DNA from 2 places in the Corynebacterium genitalium ATCC 33030 genome. Region 1 is predicted to be linked to the other one. Evidence: riboswitches for the same ligand, from Rfam matches in the RefSeq annotation. Region 1 holds a riboswitch; the other holds the start of a gene.
What was found. Region 1 has a riboswitch for cyclic di-AMP ahead of HMPREF0291_RS06195 (C40 family peptidase). Riboswitches for the same ligand answer to the same signal wherever they lie in the genome.
Positions count from the first base shown of each region.

Region 2: it holds a riboswitch for cyclic di-AMP, as region 1 does, so the genes downstream of both, HMPREF0291_RS10825 (resuscitation-promoting factor Rpf1 domain-containing protein) here and HMPREF0291_RS06195 (C40 family peptidase) in region 1, are expected to answer to the same signal.

Region 1 covers NZ_CM000961.1:1,312,638-1,318,444, forward strand. The annotation lists gene qcrC (cytochrome bc1 complex diheme cytochrome c subunit) at 34-882, shown strand; gene qcrA (cytochrome bc1 complex Rieske iron-sulfur subunit) at 879-2,102, shown strand; gene qcrB (cytochrome bc1 complex cytochrome b subunit) at 2,102-3,733, shown strand; cyclic di-AMP (ydaO/yuaA leader) riboswitch at 4,101-4,267, shown strand; gene HMPREF0291_RS06195 (C40 family peptidase) at 4,277-5,020, shown strand; gene HMPREF0291_RS06200 (C40 family peptidase) at 5,246-5,807, shown strand, end outside.
Region 2 covers NZ_CM000961.1:2,285,478-2,291,284, forward strand. The annotation lists gene HMPREF0291_RS10800 (NCS2 family permease) at 1-1,061, opposite strand, end outside; gene HMPREF0291_RS10805 (DUF3027 domain-containing protein) at 1,285-2,013, opposite strand; gene HMPREF0291_RS10810 (glutaminyl-peptide cyclotransferase) at 2,052-2,897, shown strand; gene HMPREF0291_RS10815 (DUF2771 domain-containing protein) at 2,915-3,451, shown strand; gene HMPREF0291_RS10820 (cold-shock protein) at 3,470-3,853, opposite strand; cyclic di-AMP (ydaO/yuaA leader) riboswitch at 4,298-4,484, shown strand; gene HMPREF0291_RS10825 (resuscitation-promoting factor Rpf1 domain-containing protein) at 4,497-5,150, shown strand; gene HMPREF0291_RS10830 (YeeE/YedE thiosulfate transporter family protein) at 5,231-5,807, opposite strand, start outside.

The sequences.
Region 1 (5,807 bases):
GATTGAAAATCTGATTTCGCTAAAGGGAACAACATGGATAACACCCCCAAGAAGGCGCGTAACCGCCGCAAGCTGCGCAGGTCCGCTGCCGGCGCGATGGCGTTGACGTTTGGTCTCACGGGTGCCGGCCTGCTTGCGTCCGCCCTGACTCCGGACGCACAGGTCGCCACCGCCCAGCGCGACGACCAGGCAATGATCCAAGAGGGCAAGGACCTCTACGACGTTGCTTGCATCACCTGCCACGGCGCTAACCTCCAGGGCGTCAAGGACCGCGGTCCGTCCCTGATCGGTACCGGTGAAGGTGCCGTGTACTTCCAGGTGCACTCCGGCCGCATGCCGATGATGTCGAATGACGCTCAGGCTGAGCGTAAGAAGCCGCGCTACACCGAGGCGCAGACCCTCGCCATCGCCGCGTATGTTGCAGCAAACGGTGGCGGCCCGGAGCTGGTCTACAACGAGGACGGCTCTGTCGCTATGGAGGAGCTGCGCGGTAAGAACTACGACGGACAGATTCAGGCTGACGACGTTGCACGCGGATCGGAGCTGTTCCGCCTCAACTGTGCGTCCTGCCACAACTTCACTGGCCGTGGTGGCGCGCTGTCCTCCGGTAAGTACGCGCCGGTCCTGGACCCTGCCAACGAGCAGGAGATTTACCAGGCAATGCTGACTGGTCCGCAGAACATGCCGAAGTTCTCTGACCGCCAGCTCACCGCGGACGAGAAGAAGGACATCATCGCCTTCATCAAGTCCGCCAAGGAGACCCCGAGCCCCTCGGGTTGGTCGCTTGGCGGTATCGGCCCCGTTTCTGAGGGCCTTGCAATGTGGATCATCGGTGTCACCCTGGTCGGCGCCGCTGCAATGTGGATTGGATCGCGCTCATGAGCAATGAAGTGAAGAAGGATTACACAGACAAAGAGCTCGATCGCATGAGCAATGCCGAGCTGGCTGCCCTGGGCACCGAGCTCGACGACGTGACGGTCGCGTACCGCAAGGAACGCTGGCCGATTGAGGATGACCCGGCAGAGAAGCGCGCTGCGCGCGGCATCATGGTCTGGCTGATCATCTCGATCGTCATGGGCCTGGCATTCCTGGGCGTTTACCTCTTCTGGCCGTGGGAGCCCCGCTTCCACGGTGACGAAGGCCTGTGGATGTACACCATGTACACCCCTTTGCTCGGCCTGACCTCTGGCCTGGCGCTTGCATCTCTGGGCTTCGCTGTCGTCCAGTACGTCAAGAAGTTCATCCCGGAAGAAATCGCGGTACAGCGTCGCCACGACGGCCGCTCCTCCGAGCTGGACCGCCGCACGACCACTGCGCTTCTTAACGATGCATGGCAGACCTCCACCCTTGGTCGCCGCAAGGTGATGCAGGGTCTCCTCGGTGGTGCTGGCCTGCTTGCTGGCCTGGCCATCATCGCCCCGCTCGGCGGCGTGATCAAGAACCCGTGGCGTCCCCGCCACGCCATGAACTACGAAGGCGACGGCACCTTGTGGACCCAGGGTTGGTCCATGGCGCGTGAAGGCAAGAAGCTTTACCTGGGCCGCGACACCGGTGCGATCGCCGAGCTGCACGACAGTGACGCCGGCAAGCACTACACCACGGCTGGTGTGTCCCGCCTGGTGCGCATGCGCCCCGAGGACTTGGACGCAGCTTCCATGGAGACGGTCTTCCCGCTCCTGGAGCAGGACGTTAACGACGGCGATGACTACAACCCGGACCTGGACGTGTACGAGAACCACATGCACTCCATCCACGGCCCGCGCAATGCGGTCATGCTGATCCGCCTGCGTTCCTCCGACGCTGCCGCAGTGGTGGAGCGCCAAGGTCAGGAAGACTTCCACTACGGCGATTACTACGCCTACTCCAAGATCTGTACGCACATCGGTTGCCCGACCTCCTTGTACGAGGCTCAGACCAACCGCATCCTGTGCCCGTGCCACCAGTCGCAGTTCGATGCACTGCAGCACGGCAAGCCGATCTTCGGTCCAGCTGCGCGCGCTCTGCCGCAGCTGCCGATTGAGATCGACGAAGATGGTTACCTCATCGCCCGCGGGGACTTCATTGAGCCCGTCGGCCCGGCATTCTGGGAGCGTAAGTCCTAATGAGCACTAAACTCAGTCAAGCTGCTGACAATATTGATTCGCGCTACACGATCTCGGGTGTCCTGCGCCCGCAGCTGAACAAGGTCTTTCCGACGCACTGGTCCTTCATGCTCGGCGAGATGGCCTTGTACAGCTTCATCATCCTGCTGCTGACAGGTGTGTACCTGGCGCTCTTCTTCGACCCGTCGATCACGAAGGTGATCTACGACGGCGGGTACCTCCCGCTCAACGGCGTGGAGATGTCGCGTGCATACGCGACTGCCCTGGACATTTCCTTCGAGGTCCGCGGTGGTCTGTTCATCCGCCAGATGCACCACTGGGCTGCGCTCATGTTCATGATGGCGATGTTCGCCCACATGCTGCGCATCTTCTTCACCGGTGCATTCCGTCGCCCGCGCGAAGCCAACTGGATCATCGGTGTTGTCCTGATTCTGCTGGGCATGATCGAGGGCTTCCTCGGTTACTCCCTGCCGGATGACCTGCTTTCCGGTGTCGGTCTGCGCATTATGTCCGCGATCATCGTGGGCCTGCCGATCATCGGCACCTGGATCCACTGGGCAATCTTCGGCGGCGACTTCCCGTCCGACCTCATGCTGGACCGCTTCTACATCATGCACGTGCTGATCCTGCCGGGCATCATCCTCGCGCTGATTGCCGGACACCTGCTGATGGTCTGGTTCCAGAAGCACACCCAGTTCCCTGGCCCGGGCCGCACCGAGAACAACGTTGTGGGTATCCGCATTCTGCCGGTCTTCGCAGTTAAGGCTGTCGGTTTCGGCCTGCTGGTCTTCGGTGTCCTCGCGCTGATGGCCGGTGTCACTACCATTAACGCGATTTGGAACCTCGGCCCCTACAACCCGTCGCAGGTGTCCGCTGGTTCTCAGCCTGACGTCTACATGCTGTGGACGGATGGTGCCGCCCGTGTCATGCCGGCGTGGGAGCTCTACTTGGGTAACTACACCATCCCGGGCGTGTTCTGGGTGGCACTGATGGCAGGCCTCATGGTGGTGCTGTTGCTGCTGTATCCTTTCCTGGAGAAGAAGATGCTTGGCGACGACGCGCACCACAACCTCTTGCAGCGTCCCCGCGACGTTCCTGTCCGCACCGGTATCGGTGTCATGGGCATCACCTTCTTCCTGCTGCTGACATTGTCCGGTGGTAACGACCTGTTTGCTTACCACTTCCAGATCTCGCTTAACGCGATGACCTGGGTTGGCCGTATAGGTTTGATCGTGCTGCCGCCGCTGGCGTACTTCATCACCTACCGCATTTGCGTCGGTCTCCAGCGCTCTGACCGTGAGGTCCTGGAGCACGGTATTGAGACCGGTGTGATCAAGAAGCTGCCGAATGGTGCCTTCGTCGAGGTTCACCAGCCGATTGGCCCGGTGGACGAGCACGGCCACCAGATCCCGCTCGAGTACGCGGGCGCTGTTGTTCCGAAGCAGATGAACCAGCTCGGTTACGCCGACTCGGAGACCTCCGGCACGTTCAGCCCGGATGATCCGGCGATCACTGCGCGCCGCAACGAGATCGCGCGCCAGAACCACCACGAAGAGGTGGAGACGCTGCGTGCGCTGGAGGCAGAGAAGAACTCTGTCGACCGCGACGCCGGTACTAAGAGCAAGCGTTAGAGCCATTAGCGCATAACGCCGAGGCCCCTCTGACTGCCCAAAAGCGGGTGGGGGAGGGGCCTTTGGCTTGTAACAAAACCATAAAGACATCTACTGTGAGCAGGATCACATTAGAAAGTTTTGGCGTCAATCATCGCTTTCTGCCGGCCTTGGACGTAACGTCATTCCGCAGCAAACGTGCTGGTGACAGGCCCGCAGTAGGCCGTCACACGCTAAAGCAGGTTGGCATGGAGGGGCTCGAGGCGTCGGTTTTTCGGGGCGCCGGGGAAAATAACGAAAAAATAACGGGCGCGCCGTTGGACAATGCTTGTGTCCGTTTCGTAACCTAGCTGAGACCTTGTAGCCACGAAGGCGCAAGCGACATTTGAACCACATAGAGCCGAGTTCTAGGACCCCTATGGTCCGGAAGCCGGGGAACCATGACTTCCCTGGGGTGAACGGGGCGCAAGGAGCGCGCAAGCGCAGGAGCGTCCTAGAGGTGACTTCCCGCACCGAACCCGACAGCTAACCCGGTAGGCGCAACTGGAGATATGGAGTTTATAAGTGGCTAAGCACCGCCGCCAGGCAAACGGTACCAAGCGCACCGTTGCAACCGCGTCCGCCGTTCTCGCCGGCGCAACCCTGATCGCCCCGACTACCGCTGACGCTGCCGAGGTTCGCGTTCCTAACACGAACATCTCTGCGGAGATCCCGGGCATTGAGAACACCCCTGGCATCGCAAGCATCCCGGGCATCGAGCAGTGGATCCCGTCCCTGGCCGGTAAGGCCGACCGCGACGCTGACATCCGTTCTGCTATCGCGGCCGTGAAGGCTGTTCCGGGCGTTGCTAACGTTCCGGGGTTCAACGACTGGATCAACGGCGTCGAGAAGAAGTACGCTAGCGCCCCTGTCGCTAACCGCCAGCCGCAGGCTGCTGCCGCACCGGCTCCGGTGCGCCAGCCGTCCCAGGGTGAGCGCATCGTGTCCATCGCAAAGTCCAAGATCGGCTCCCCGTACGTCTACGGCGCTGCCGGCCCGAACGCGTTCGACTGCTCTGGCTTCACCTCCTGGGTTCACGCTCAGGCAGGCAAGCAGATTCCGCGTACCTCGCAGGCTCAGGCCAACGCTGGCCGTAAGGTCGCCATTTCTGACCTGCAGCCGGGTGACATCGTCGTCTACTACGGTGGCGCATCCCACGTTGCTATTTACGCCGGTAACGGCCAGATCATCGACGCGCTGAACTCCGGCACCCCGGTGGGCTACCGCCCGCTGAACATGATGCCGATTCACTCTGCAGTCCGCTTCTAGCGCAGCACCTGCCGCAGGAACTTCCGCGGCGTACCTAAAACCGGTCTGGAGCCTCGGGGCTCGGGCCGGTTTTGGCTCTTTATCGCACAATTGTCACAACAGTAACAGAGTGGAGCTTTTTGGCACTTTAGTCTGTCCAAAGTGTTTGACCGGCGCGGGCGGACGCTATAGCTTTGTTACAGGTTTGTCATCTTTTCCTTCATGTTCTTTCAGAAAGAGGTCCTCGTGGGCAAGCACCGCGCTTCCTCCCGTCGCACGTCGCGTCCGATCGTTGCAGCTGGCGTACTTACAGCCGTCGCAGCTGCGGGTTCTACCGCCCCGGCTTATGCCGAGGACGTTGAGACCATGATCAAGGAGATGGAAGATGTCTCCCACCAGGCCACCGAGAAGGCCGAAGAGGTCAAGGAGATCGAGGACCAGATCGTCAAAGGCGATAAGGAAGTCAAGACGCTGCAGAGGCAAGCTGATGACGCAAAGCGTGAAGCAGAACGCGCGGTAGGCGCTCGGTCCGGCGCGCAGCAAGAGGTCGACGGCCACGCGCGTACGCAGTACCGCAACGTCTCTAACGACGCGCGACTTAATGCCCTCGATGCAATGAATCCGCAGGAGGCTATTGACCGCGCTTCCTACCTCGGTTCTCTGAGCCGCTCCGCGCAGCGCACCCTGGATAACTCCACCCAGTTGAACAAGCAAGCAGCCCAGCGGGCCACCGACGCTAACATTGCCGTGGCTGTGGCCAACTACCGCAAGGCGGAGCTGGAGGGCAAGCGCGACAAGCTGGAGAAGG
Region 2 (5,807 bases), 970 kb from region 1:
TTGGCCAGGCCGGTGCGTGCGCCGTCCGCGATGCCTGCCGACGAATCGACGTAGACCGTCGCCGACGATGCGGAGCCGAGACCACCCGCGATAGCACCGCAGCCCTCAACAACGAGGGCCTTCTTCATGTTCGGCAATTCACCGCGCTCGTCGTTGAGGCCTGCCTGCCGGCCGAGCGCCGTCATGGTGCCCATCGCGTCGAAGAAGTTCGCTAGCACCAGGGTGAACACCAGCAGCGTCGCGGTGATGCCGCCGACGCGGGCGAACGCGCCGATGAGGTCAATATTGCCCACGATGGACAGGTCCGGCACGCCGCCGAGGGACTCCGGCAGGGACGGAACAGCAAGGGACCAACCGGACGGGTCCTCTGCAGAGGAACCTGCACCGACAACCGCCTCGACGATCAGAGCGATGATGGTGTTGAGGACGATACCGATGAACAGGCCGCCCGGAATCTTGCGCGTCACCATGAAGCCGCAGATGAACAGGCCGAGGATGAACACGACCGTCGGCCACGTGGCGATCGAACCGCCGTTGCCCAGCTGCACCGGCACGGTGGTCATCGCAGCGTCCGGGATGCGGCGGACGAAGCCGGCGTCCACGAAACCGATCATGGCGATGAACAGGCCGATGCCCACGCCGATTGCCGCCTTCATCGATGCCGGGATCGCGCGGAAGACTGCAGTACGGAATCCGGATACGGCCAGGATCACGATGACGATACCGTCGATGACCACCAGGCCCATCGCTTCCGCCCAGGTCAGTCCCTCCGTACCGACCAAGGTCACCGCGACCAGCGTGTTCAGGCCGAGACCGGCCGCGATACCGAACGGGTAGTTCGCCACGACACCGAAGAGGATGCACATGACGCCGGCGACCAGGGCGGTCGCCGCCGCGACCTGCGGCACGCCAAGGATGGTGCCGTTGACGTCCTCACCGGTGCCGATGATCAGCGGGTTGAGCAGCACGATGTAGGCCATCGCGAAGAAGGTGACCACACCGCCACGAATCTCTGTGCCCACACTCGAGCCGCGCTCGGAGATGTGGAAGAACCGGTCCAGGCCGGACTGCGGTTCGCTGCGGGTGGTATTCGTGCCGGTAGTGTCGGCAGTCTCAGTGGCGGCTGCGTCAGCTGTGACCTTGGTCGATCCAGAGGTGGATCCAGCCGATGCGGGTTGATCGCTCACGGGCGCGTCCCCTTTTCATGACAAGCAAACGGAAAATGACGCGATAAGCGTCCCACTACACGGGCATTTTTCCAAAACGGGTGCGCCCTTTCGGCGGCTAGAAGACGGGGCTTTCGTCGTCGTAAAGCTCCCCGGCACCCTCGAGCTCGTGGGAGGCCACCTTGGTTTCGGAGTGGGCGCCGCACCCGTAGACGGCGGCGACAACGTGGCCGTCAGCGGAGTATTCGTTGGAGCAGATACCGAAGTTCTTGCCCAGGGGCTCGGCGGCCGGAATGTAAAAAGCGCAGGTCCGGCACTGTAGAGCGGCTTGGCTGGCGTGGGCCGAATTGGGGCCGTAGTCGCCGCGGCGCCACCTCTCCTTGGCGGCGCGCAGCCCGGCGGTGGTCAGATACTGGTTGGTTTCGCGGCCGGGGAAGGTGACGGCATCGGGGGCGAAGGAGTCGTCGGTGAGGCGCTCGTCGTCAGGCGCGGGCTCCATGAGGTCACCCGGGCGCAGGTCGCCGGGGCGGACGCGTTCGCTGTAGGGCACCCAGTCGGGAGCCTGCAAGGCATCGCCGGTGGGGGCGGGCACGAGGGCGACCTCGTTCACTGTCACATAGTCAGCACCATCAGCGCAGGCAACGACCGCATTCCATTCCCAGCCAGGGTAGCCCGGCACGGACGCTTCGAAGCGGTGCGTCGCCACGTTGCCGCTCATGCCGTGGACGCCGATGTGGTCACCGATGTCCCCCTGGTCGAGCTCTTCGAGAGCCCGCCGCGCAGTATCCACGGCGGAGGCGCTCAGCAGCGGTCCGGTTTGTTGACGTCGCGAGTTTCTTCGTGGCACATGTCCATTATTGCGCACCGTGTTGCAAGATAGACCGTATGGTCCACTCCCCGAATCGAGTCCGGCTCCCCCAGATCGCTATGTCTGCGGTGACAGCAGTGAGCATTATCGGTCTCACCGCGTGCGCCCCGTCGAGCTCGGAGGGCTCTAGCGAGCAGCAGGATTCGAGCCAGGTCGAGCAGCTGACAGTTGATGTCCTCGAACGCTACGACTTCGACGAGAGCAGTTTCACCCAAGGTCTAGAGGTCGCTCCTGACGGCACGCTCTACGTGGCTACCGGCCAGGAGGGCGAGTCGCGCATCTACCGCTCCACGATCGAGGGCGAGGAACTAGCAAGCCAGGATTTGGACCGGGAGTTCTTCGGTGAGGGCATTACGCAGGTTGACGATCATCTGTGGCAACTCACCTGGCAAAACGAGGTTGCCATCAAGCGCGATGCGGACACGCTCGATGAGATCGACCGGGTGAACTACGACGGCGATGGCTGGGGCATCTGCCACCGCGACGACGGCGGGGAGGTCATCTTCAGCGACGGCAGTGACCAGCTGCGCCGCATCGACCCTGACACCTTTGCCGAACGTGAACGCTTCACTGTCACTATGGACGAGCAGCCCATCGAGGGACTCAACGAGCTCGAGTGCGTCGGCGACGACATCTACGCCAATATCTTCATGACTACGGACATCGTGCGCATCAATGCGGACACGGGTGCTGTCGAAGCGCTTATCGACGCCTCTCCTCTGCAAAACAACGCCACCCCCGATCCCAATCACGTCCTCAACGGGATCGCCTACCTCCCCAACACGTCTGGCGCCGGCCAGGAGTTTCTCCTGTCCGGCAAACGCTGGCCCGACCTGTACCGCGTGAAGTTCGTCCCGCAGTAGACCGTAGAGTTAAAGGCATGGGCAGCACGAAATCTCGCACAACACGCACTGCACGTAACCAGCGGTCCGTCGTCATGCTGGCGGTCATTGCCGTGGTCATCGTCGCTATTGTGGCCGGGCTGTACTTTTACATGGATTGGCAGAACAACCGTCCCGGCACCCCACCACAGGAGATCGAAGTCACGGCCAGCGCCGGCGAATCCGGTGACGAGGTGTCGACGATGCCCTTCTCCATTTGTGAGTTCGGTCAGGAGTGCCCGGAGGGCGATGTCGCGCTGCTCCCCGTCGAGCCCGGCACCGAAAACGTCCGCGTCAGCGTGCCGAACGACGTGGCCCAACTGCAGTGGTCCCTGCTGAGCATTTACGACGACCCCGCCGCTAACACTGAGCGCACCTTCACCCCCGGTGAGGCAGACGAGGTCGATGTCCCCGTCGTCTCCGAGGATGCGAATCTCGTGGTGATCGAAATTTCCGCCCTCATGGTCGGCGCCGATGCGCAAGGTGAAGAAACCCCGGTCATGGTCACCTGGGCCTTCTCCACCGAAGCGTCATAAGCCTCATAGCGGGGCTGGCTAGGCGTCGAGCTCCTTGGCCACCGCGCGCAGGATCTCGGCGATCTGGCGGGCTTCCTTGCGCTCCGGGTAGCGGCCAGCGTCCAGGGCGGGTTGAACTTGGGTTTCCAGCATCGACATGACATCCGCAAGCATGCTGGCAAGTTCCTCGGGCTTGCGGCGGTTGACGGCGCGGCGGCGGGGAGCGTCGAGAAGCTTCACGCGCAGTGCTTGCGGCCCACGGCGACCGGCTGCGAAATCGAACTCAATGCGCTGACCGGGGTGCAGGTCCTCAACGCCGTCGGGCAGCACGTTCTTGCCCACGTAGACATCCTCGTCCCCCGGGTTGGAGACGAAGCCGAAGCCCTTCTCCGCGTCGAACCACTTCACTTTTCCTACTGGCATTAGTCATTCACCACCGTTAATCACTAGGGCTATCCATCTTAGTTACTGGCTTAGAACAACCCACCGGCAGGGCAAAACATTCCCTGCGCGACAAACCCACTTTCGTGCCGTCCACACGTCAAGTAACTGACACCTCATCAGCCACACGCGAACTGGGCCTTTGCGGAGCCGACTCCGACGGCACGAAAATGCGCGTTTGCTTATGCTTTACGACGAACCCGCCACCCCGGCCAACACGCCAACTCAGCTTGATGTTAGATAGGTCACATTTACTATGTTCCCGCAGGCAGCGCCGGCAAAACGTGCGCAAGTTGAGTCACATCAGTCACACTGACAACAACTTGCTTCCGGAACGTGACTGAATCGTTATAAACCGCTAGAGTTACGCTCATGCCCACAGACGGGCGTGCAATTCAAGCTACGAGCCACGTTCAATTTTGTCCGGCTCGATGCCCGATATAACTCAACAGGACAGAAGCGGGGGACCCACCCGCGCGGGAATAACTTCCGGCGCAACGCGGACCCTCATATTCGAGACCGCTAGGGGTGAAGCCGCGCACCGCGGCCAGGCGCTTGAACCCCCTCAGCCTGAACCCGACAGCTCACCCCGCAGACGTAGAACAAGAGAGGAAAACACACCCCTATGGGACGTCACCGCAAGCAGAACTCCAAGGCCGTGTCCGCTAAGGCACTGGCTGGCGCTACCGCAGCCATCGCCACCACCGCACTTGTCGCGCCGACCGCTTCCGCAGCTCCGGACTCCGACTGGGACCGCCTGGCTCAGTGCGAGGCTGGCGGCAACTGGCACATCAACACCGGTAACGGCTACTACGGCGGTCTGCAGTTCTCCGCTTCCACCTGGCGCGCATACGGCGGCGGCGAGTTCGCACCGTACGCACACCAGGCAACCCGCGAGCAGCAGATTGCTGTCGCGGAGCGCACCCTCGCAAGCCAGGGCTGGGGCGCATGGCCGGCATGCTCCCGCAAGCTGGGCCTGAACTCCGCCCCGACCCCGCGCACCGCACCGGCAGCGAAGCCGGCTCCGGCACCGAAGCCAGCCGCAGCTCCGCAGCCGAAGAAGAACAACGAGCTCGAGGTGGACAAGCTCTACAAGTCCCTCACCCGCGAGCTGAACAACCGCGGCCTGAATGTCCCGCCGCAGGTTGAGGCAACATACAAGGCCAACCGCAACGACTACAACGCGTTCTACCAGGCCAACAAGGACTTGATCGACGCTCTCCTGTCTGGCGATGCACAGGCTTTCATCGCTGCCGTCAACGCTAGGCTGCCGCGTTAAGGCCGCTAGCTAAACAGCAAGCACAAAGGGCTTGATTCCGACGAGATCGGAATCAAGCCCTTTGTGCGACGGCACTCAGCCTAGGAAGCGCCATCCTTAACGACTGTGATCTGCCAGCCAGCATTCTGGTTCTGCACAAAGTCCTTCACGGAATGGCCGTTGTCGGCTGCCCACTGGGGAATGGATTCTGTAGCCTGCGTGCAATCGAAATCGATCACCAATGCCTCACCGCTGTCCAGCTCAGCGATCGCATCCTTCGCTTCGATGAGCGGGAATGGGCACACAGCGCCGAGAGTGTCCAGTTTGTAGCGACCGCCGCCAAGTGGGAGGGCCTTACAGGCCTGCTTCGGCTTGGTCTGCACTGCCAATGCGCCGTTAGCGACCGGGAAGCTGAAAGCCGGGGTGGCCTCTTGACTGTCGTGAACAGCATCGTGACTGGAACGGACAGACTCATCGGTGGTGTACAGGTCTCCAGCGTCCTCGGGGGACACTCCCGCCTTGCTGGGCTTTAGCCAGATCTTCGCACCGATATAGACACCAGCCGCAATGAAGATGAGTGCGACCCAGCCCTGGTAGCTAAACAGGGACGTTTGAACCATGCCGTTGCCCACGGTGCAGCCGCCGGCCAGAGAGGCACCGACACCCATGCCGATTCCC